2 regions of the Streptomyces sp. NPDC127108 genome follow, and region 1 is predicted to be linked to the other one. Evidence: riboswitches for the same ligand, from Rfam matches in the RefSeq annotation. Region 1 holds a riboswitch; the other holds the start of a gene.
What was found. Region 1 has a riboswitch for cyclic di-AMP ahead of ACFVHO_RS14640 (M23 family metallopeptidase). Riboswitches for the same ligand answer to the same signal wherever they lie in the genome.

Region 1 (4,148 bases):
TCGCGGGAGACCAGGTTGTAGTGCGGCTGCAGCGCGACGTACCGCACCAGGCCCTCGCGGTCGGAGAAGTCCAGGGACTCCTGGAGGCGTTCGGCGCTGATGTTGGACGCGGCGATCGCCCGGACCTTGCCGGAGCGCACCAGTTCGTCGAGGGCGGTGACGAACTCCTCGACCGGCACGGACGGGTCGTCGTAGTGGGTGTAGTAGAGGTCGATGTAGTCGGTGCCGAGGCGGCGCAGCGACTCCTCGACGCCGGACTTGATGGTGTTCGCCGCGAGGCCCTTGTAGTCGGGGTGGGCGCCGACCTTGCTGGCGATGACGACGTCGGAGCGGTTGCCGCGCGCGGCGAGCCAGCGGCCGAGGACGGTCTCGGACTCGCCGCCCTTGTTGCCGGGTGCCCAGGCCGAGTACACGTCGGCGGTGTCCACGAAGTTGCCGCCCGCGGCCGTGTAGGCGTCGAGGACGGCGAAGGACTGTGCTTCGTCGGCGGTCCAGCCGAAGACGTTGCCGCCGAGGGCGAGGGGGAAGACTTCGAGGTCGGAGGAGCCCAGCGGGCGGAGTGTGGTCATAAGGGGCTCAACATCCGCACCGGGGAACGAATTCCGTGTGTGGCCCACGGAAATCCGCGGCTCCGCTCCGGCCGCCGTGGGCCCCGACCGGCGGCCCTGGCGTCGGGGGGTCGTCGCCAGGACCGCCGGAGCCGGTGGGGTGTTACGGGTTGAGGCCCTTGCCCTGCAGCCAGGCCAGCGGGTCGATGTTGGCGCCGCCGCTGGTGTGGACCTCCATGTGGAGGTGCGGTCCGGTGACGTTGCCGGTCGCGCCGACGCGGCCGATGACCTCGCCCGTGGTGACCTTCTGGCCGACGCTGACGCTCATCGAGGACTGGTGGCAGTACCAGATTTCGGTGCCGTCCTTGAGTTCGAGCACCGTGCGGTAGCCGTACGAGCCCGACCAGCCGGCCGACTTGATGGTGCCGGTGTGCACGGCCTTGAGCGGCGTGCCGGTAGGGGCGGCGAAGTCCAGGCCGGTGTGCTGGCCGGAGGACCACATGGATCCGGAGTCGCCGAAGTGCGAGGTGAGGGTGTACGAGGAGGTGGGCAGCGAGAAGCTCTTGGCGAGCTTGGCGAGGCGCTCCGCCTCGGCCTTCTTGCGCGCGGCCTCTTCCTTCTTGCGCTTCTCCTCGGCGGCCTTGGCCTTCGCGGCCGCCTTCGCCTTGTCCTGCTCGGCCTTGGCCTGCTCGGCGGCCTTCTTCACGGCGGCGTCCTCGGCCGCGATGCGCTGGGCGTCCTCGGCCTGGTGCTGCTGGTTCTCGGCCTGCTGCATGATGCGGGCGCGCAGGGCCTCGCCGGCGCCGGTGGTGCCGCGCTCGGCGTCGGCGGTGGTGACGCCCGCGGAGCTGAGCGGCGCGGCGGCCGCGACGGTGGTCGTGTCGGAGCCGTCGTCGGAGCCGTCGGATATCAGGGAGCCCACGCCCGGCAGGGACTTGGCCTCCGGGAGCTGGTCGGTGACGGCCGACATGTCCGGCATGGCGATGGAGACCGGCGGCTTGCCGCCCTGCGCGGTGGCGATGCCGCCCGCGCCCACGGCCGCGATGACGCCGACGCCGAGGACGGTGGAGCTGCGCGCGAGTCCGCCGCCGCCCTTCTTGTGGACCCGGTGCCGGCCGCGCACGGGGCGGATGGACTCCGCGGTGGGGTTCCACTCCTCCCACGGCTCCTGGGGGGCGTACCCGCCGAATCCCGCGGGACCTTGCGGTCCTTCTTCGGAGTCGTCGTTCGGTACGTAGAGCGCTTCGGGGGCAGGCCGGTTGGACGCCACTGGGGCGCACTCCTTTCCTTCCTTCTCGCCTACCGGGTTAGCTGACGGGTTCGGAGCAGGAAGGTCTCCTACGGGCGTGGTGCGTGCCCGATTCACCCCAATGTGGTGGTTCCCCGGCTCCCTTGCGGGATTAGGCGCGTGCGCACGGAGCCGACTTGAGTGCCGGCTGGGACGACCGCGCTGCGTTATCGAACGTTAATAGACGGCGGTGCCGTATTCCAAGCCGTTCCGACTGATCGTTAACGCTTACGCTACGAACACAAGGGACATCAGCGGCTGGAGTAGGGCGAGTTGAGCGGAGACCATGACGCACCGCAGCGTTCTGGATCTCCACGGCTTGCTGACATCACGTCAATCACGCTGCGGAGGGGTGCCCTTCAGTCACCGACCGTCACCGGACGGCGTACGGCGAGCATCGCCAGGTCGTCCGTGGCGCCGCCCCCGGTGTGCCGGCGGACCTCGTCGACGAGGGTCGCGAGGAGCGAGTCGGGGCCCGCGGGGCCGGGAAAGATCCGGCCGCCGAGCCGGGTGGCGGGGACGTAGAACTCGCCGTCCTCGTCCCTGGCCTCGGAGAGCCCGTCGGTGTAGAGCAGCAGCGTGGCCCCCGGCGGGAACGGGCTCTGGTCCGCGCGGTCCGGCCAGGTGCCGAGTTCGCCCATGCCGAGCGGCAGCGCGGGCTCGGACGGCGACAGCACGCACAGCCGCCCGTCGGCGCGCAGCATCAGCGGTTCGGGGTGGCCGCGGTTGATGATCCGTACGGTGCCCTCGTCGCCGCGCGGGACCTCCACGAGGACCGCCGTGGTGAACCCCTCGAAGGCGTCGAGCCCGTCGCGCCGCGTCCCCTCCCGCGCAAGGGCACGCTCCAGGCGCTGCGCCACCGCCTCCAGCGTGGCCTCCTGCTCGGCGGCCTCCCGGAAGGCGCCGATGACGACGGCGACGGCGGCCACCGCGCCCATCCCCTTGCCCCGTACGTCACCGACGACGAGCCGCACCCCGTGCGGGGTGTCCTGCACGGCGTACAGGTCCCCGCCGATGAACGCGTCGGCCTCCGCGGCCTCGTACCGCGCGGCGATGTCCAGGCCGCCGATCCGCGGGTCGGGCTGCGGCAGGACCGCGCGCTGGGTGGCCTCGGCGATGGAGCGGGCGGAGGCGAGGCGGGCGTCGCCGCGGCGGACGACCCGGTTGATGACGACGGCCAGCGCGCCGACGGTCAGCATCGTCAGGAACTCGGTGATGACCTGCACGTCGGCGGCGCCGTCGACGCGGTGGCTCAGGCGCAGCAGGAGCATGGCGGCGCAGGACACGGCGGCGGTCGCGACGGTGGTCCGAAGCCGGAAGAACGGGGCGGTGATCAGGGGTGCCGCGGCGAACAGCGGGGACGCGGTGAACTCGGGCGGCGTGAGCATGTCGAAGCAGATCCCGGCGACGAGGAGGAGCGGGGGCAGCGCGCGGACGAGGGCCCGCTCGCGGGGCAGGGCGCGGGTGGTGTCGCCGGGGGCGACGGTCGGCCGGGGGCGGCGTGCCTTGCGGGGGCGCGGACCGGGGCCGGGGCCGGGACGGGGACGGCCTGGGCCGGGACCGGGGCGGCCTGGGCCGCCGGACTCCCCGCCCCCGGTCCCCGGGCCACCCTGCGCACCGTCCGGCCCCCCACCACGCACAGCAACCACCACCACTCCACTCCACCGCATCAGCGCCGCGTCGGCCCGTCCAGGCTTCCCGCAGCGGGGGCCCGGGGCGACCTGATGTGGGCCGAGTGGGTGAGCCGCGTGGTGGGGCGGGGACGCGCCCGGGGGCGTGGGGCCGAGCGGAACCGGCACCGCACGCCCCGGGCGCGCGAGGGTCAGGCGGCGTCACCCCCGAGCACCGGCACCGGCGCAGCGAGCCGACCGGATCTGCCGAGCGAGCGCAGGGCCAGCGCGCAGCCGACGCCGAGGACGGCGAGGGCGAGCCACGGCACCGCGGGCAGCCCCCGGTTCTCCGCCACGTCGAGCAGCGCGCCCATCGCGAGGTTCCCCGCGGTGATGCCGACGCCGCAGACCGTGTTGTAGAGGCCGTAGTGCGTGGCCACCCACTTCTCCCCCGCGAGCGAGACGACGGTGTCCATCTCGAAGGGGTAGAGCACCGCGTTCGCCGCCGCCAGGGCCGCCGCGCACAGCAGCAGCGCCGTGACGCCCGCGTACCCGGGTCCACCCAGGGCGGGCGGCAGGAACGCGGCCCCCATCAGGGCGAGCCCGGCGACCAGACACTGCTCCCGCGTCCACGTGCGCTTGCACCAGTCGGTGATCCGCAGCTGGCCGACGAGCGCGACGAGCCCCGACACCACGAACAGC
Region 2 (4,148 bases), on a different contig from region 1:
CTTCGGCACGTTCAGGATGCGGCGCAGCGGGACGCCGTCCTCGGGGTTGGCGAGGACCCTCAAGTACGCGAGGACGTCGCGGACTTCCTTGCGCTCGTAGAACCGCACGCCGCCGACGACCTTGTAGGGCAGGCCGACGCGGATGAAGATCTCTTCGAAGACACGGGACTGGGCGTTCGTGCGGTAGAAGATCGCCACGTCGCCGGCCTTGGCGTCGCCCGCGTCGGTGAGGCGGTCGATCTCGTCGGCGACGAACTGGGCCTCGTCGTGCTCGGTGTCCGCCACGTACCCGGTGATGCGGGCGCCCGCGCCCGCGTTGGTCCACAGGTTCTTGGGGCGGCGGCTCTCGTTGCGCTCGATGACGGCGTTGGCGGCGGTGAGGATCGTCTGCGTGGAGCGGTAGTTCTGCTCCAGGAGGATCGTGGTCGCGTCCGAGTAGTCCTCCTCGAACTGGAGGATGTTGCGGATCGTGGCGCCGCGGAAGGCGTAGATGGACTGGTCGGCGTCACCGACGACGCACAGCTCGCCGGGCTCCTCGCCCTCCCCGGAGGGGCCCACCAGCTCGCGCACGAGGGCGTACTGGGCGTGGTTGGTGTCCTGGTACTCGTCCACCATCACGTGGCGGAAGCGGCGGCGGTAGTGCTCGGCGACGTCCGGGAAGGCGCGCAGCAGGTTCACCGTCGTCATGATCAGGTCGTCGAAGTCGAGGGCGTTGGCCTCGCGGAGCCGCGACTGGTACATCGCGTACGCCTGGGCGAGGGTCTTCTCGAAGCCGTCAGCCGCCTGGGCGGAGAAGTCCTCCTCGTCGATCAGCTCGTTCTTCAGGTTCGAGATCTTGGCGCTGAAGGACTTCGGCGGGAACTTCTTCGGGTCGAGGTCCAGGTCCCGGCAGACCAGGGCCATCAGACGCTTGGAGTCCGCGGCGTCGTAGATCGAGAACGAGGACGTGAAGCCCAGCTTCTTGTACTCCCGGCGCAGGATGCGCACGCACGCGCTGTGGAACGTCGACACCCACATCGCACCCGCGCGCGGGCCGACGAGCTGCTCGACGCGCTCCTTCATCTCGCCCGCGGCCTTGTTCGTGAACGTGATCGCGAGGATCTGGCCCGGGTGCGCGCCGCGCTCCGCGAGGAGGTACGCGATGCGGTGGGTGAGCACCCGCGTCTTGCCGGAGCCGGCGCCCGCGACGATGAGCAGCGGGGAGCCCGCGTGCACGACGGCCGCGCGCTGGTTCTCGTTCAGGCCGTCGAGCAGCGCCGCCGGGTCGATCGCGGGGCGGGGGGCACCGTCCCGGTAGTACGCGTCCCGGGGTGCGGGCGCGTCGAACCTCCCTTGGAACAAGTCGTCCGGAATGGGCTCCGGAGCGCTGTCCTCGGGCGGCGGCGGGGGTTCCTCGTCGTGGCCCTGCGAGGGCTTGAGGTCCGCCAGGAAGCTGTCGTCAAAGAGGCTGCTCATCGCCTCCCGAGTCTAGGCGGCCCCACTGACAACCCGCCCCGGGTTCCGCGAGGCCGCCCGGAGCCCGCCCGGTTCCGGCCACGCCCGCGCTGCGCGCCCGGGGCGTCACGCTGCGCCACGGCCCCGGCCGTCCGCGTCAAGGCGGCGCCAAGGGCCTCGTGAAGTCACGAAAATGTATCGGGCATATCGAACATCATCCTTCCCTCGCGCCACGGGAGTTGGCTAGCGTGCTGCGCGGGCCGCACGTCCCCCCACCGGCGATCCCCGCCGGTCACGCGCGGCCTCCGCCGAGTCCGACGTGTTCGGAGCCGGGGACCCACCACGTTCTTTGGGGTGAATCCGTTCCGTACGACGTGCGGAACAGTAGGGCAGCCTTCCGAAGCACCCGCCCGAACCCGACAGCTAACCCGGTAGGCGGTCCACGGAAGGAGTCGCCAGCTTTGGCGTCGCACCGCAAGCCGCGCAGCCGCTCAGCCCTCATACGCACGACCCCCGCCCTCGGCATCACGACGGCCGCCCTGACGTCGGTGGCCCTGCTGTCGCAGAGCGCGAACGCCGCCCCGTCCGCCCCCACCGAGCCGGGCAAGCCGAGCCTCGAAGAGGTCCAGAAGAAGGTCGACGACCTCTACCAGCAGGCCGGAGTGGCCACGCAGAAGTACAACTCGGCCAAGGAGCGCACCGACAAACAGCGCAAGAAGGCCGACCGGCTCCTGGACGACGTCGCCAAGCGCACGGACCGGCTGAACGAGGCCCGGCAGGAGCTGGGCTCCTTCGCCGCCGCGCAGTACCGCACCGGTGCCGTCTCCGAGACCGCCGCGATGATGCTCGCCGACGACCCCAAGGGCTTCTTCGACCAGAACCATCTCGCGGACCGGCTCACCAGCCGCCAGAAGAAGGCCGTCGACGACTACCAGACCCAGCAGGTCGCGGCGACCAAGCAGCGCGCCAAGGCCACGAAGAGCCTGAAGTCGCTGCAGGACTCGCGTGACGACCTCCGGACGAGCAAGCAGACCGTCCAGACCAAGCTGACCGAGGCCCGCTCGCTCCTGTCGAAGCTGACCGCCGAGGAGAAGGCACGGCTCGCGGCGATCGAGAAGCGCAAGGAGGAGGCCGCCAAGCGCAAGGCGGCCGAGCTGGCCCGCAAACAGGCCGCGGAGGAGCGCGAGCGGAAGGCCAAGGAGGCCGCCGAGCGGCGCGAGCGGGAGCGTGAGCAGGGGCAGGAGCAGGGCTCAGGGTCCGGTTCGGATTCCGGTTCGGACAGCGGTTCCGGGTCGGGCTCGGGCTCGGACACGGGGTCCGGCTCGGGTTCGGGTGCGGGCAGCGGCTACGCGGCCAAGGCCGAGAAGGTGATCGCCTTCGCCGAGAAGCAGATGGGCAAGCCCTACGTGTGGGGCGCCACGGGGCCCGGCTCCTACGACTGCTCCGGGCTCACGCAGGCGGCCTGGAAGACCGCCGGGATCTCGCTGCCGCGCACCACCTGGGATCAGGTGAAGGTCGGCACGACCGTGCCGACCTCCCAGGCCAAGCCGGGTGACCTGGTCTTCTTCTACGACGACATCAGCCACGTCGGGATCTACATCGGCGACGGCAAGATGATCCACGCCCCGAAGCCGGGCGCGAATGTCCGCGTCGAGTCGATCTACTACATGCCAATCCACAGCGTCGTCCGGCCCGCGTGAACCGTTGACCCTCTGCGCACGCGATCGCTGTCCGCGCGTACGCGATCGCTGTCTACGTAGAGCCACGAAAACGTAGAGCCGAAAATGCCCCGCACGCGCGCGTGCGGGGCATGTCGCGTCAGGGGGCCGCGGTCACGTCCAGAGCACCGCGATGAAGATGTTCGCCGTCGTGAGACCGCCGACCGCGCCGAACATCCCCTTGTCGACCTTCTCCTCGTCCCGCTTCACGTACACGAGCCCGAGAATCACGATCAGCAGCGCGAGCTTGATGCCGATCTTGAGGTTGTTGACCGTGTTGTCGTCAGCCTGGTTCAACCCGACGAGGGCGACTCCGGTGATCAACATGGTCAACGCGCCGTGCAGCATCGCGGGGCTGAACCGGGCCGTGCCCTCGCCCATCGCCTTCATCTGGGTCAGGAAGCCGCCCAGGAGCGAGGCGATGCCGATGATGTGCAGGCCGACGAAGAGATGGATGAGTACGTCCATGGGGCGGAGCCTAATTCCCGGCCCTCGACGCGGTCCGGGCGGGTCCGTACCACCCATCGCCGGAAAGCGGGCCGCAAGCGCCGCATCGGTCACGCGGGCCGCGAAACCCGCCACCGCACCCCGGCAGGTCCGCTCGCATCCGCTCACTCCTCGCCACTCATCCGTCGTTAGCGCACATCGGGTCACGAACCGGTGACGGTCAGGTTTAGCGTCCTCTGCCAGGTGACCGGCTCCCCACCGCCACCCCTTCCAGGGGCGGCAGTCGGCCACCTCCGCCGAGAAAGTCCGACGGCGTCCCGCTCCCCTGTGCGAGCGCCGTCGGACCGGCACCACAGCGGCGTCAGGCCCGGCGGCACCGGTGAGGGCCCCGGCCACAAGGAAGGACGTGGAGCCTCCGTGGCAGCGCACCGCAAGCCCAAGCAGCGCTCGCTCAGCGGCCATACGGCCCGTACGGCCGCCACCCTCGCTCTCGCGTCGGCCGCCACCGCGACCGCCTTCGAGGGCACCGGGCACGCGGAGCCCAAGCTC

Region 2: linked by a shared signal. The riboswitch ahead of ACFVHO_RS09635 (NlpC/P60 family protein) and the one ahead of ACFVHO_RS14640 (M23 family metallopeptidase) in region 1 are both predicted to bind cyclic di-AMP.

What each region holds. Positions count from the first base shown of each region.
Region 1 is NZ_JBHXTE010000015.1:22,014-26,161, forward strand. It holds gene ACFVHO_RS14635 (aldo/keto reductase) at 1-569, opposite strand, end outside; gene ACFVHO_RS14640 (M23 family metallopeptidase) at 712-1,818, opposite strand; cyclic di-AMP (ydaO/yuaA leader) riboswitch at 1,830-1,965, opposite strand; gene ACFVHO_RS14645 (PP2C family protein-serine/threonine phosphatase) at 2,196-3,485, opposite strand; gene ACFVHO_RS14650 (MFS transporter) at 3,659-4,148, opposite strand, start outside.
Region 2 is NZ_JBHXTE010000009.1:55,715-59,862, forward strand. It holds gene ACFVHO_RS09630 (ATP-dependent DNA helicase) at 1-1,455, opposite strand, end outside; cyclic di-AMP (ydaO/yuaA leader) riboswitch at 1,731-1,888, shown strand; gene ACFVHO_RS09635 (NlpC/P60 family protein) at 1,896-3,134, shown strand; gene ACFVHO_RS09640 (hypothetical protein) at 3,267-3,620, opposite strand; gene ACFVHO_RS09645 (NlpC/P60 family protein) at 4,017-4,148, shown strand, end outside.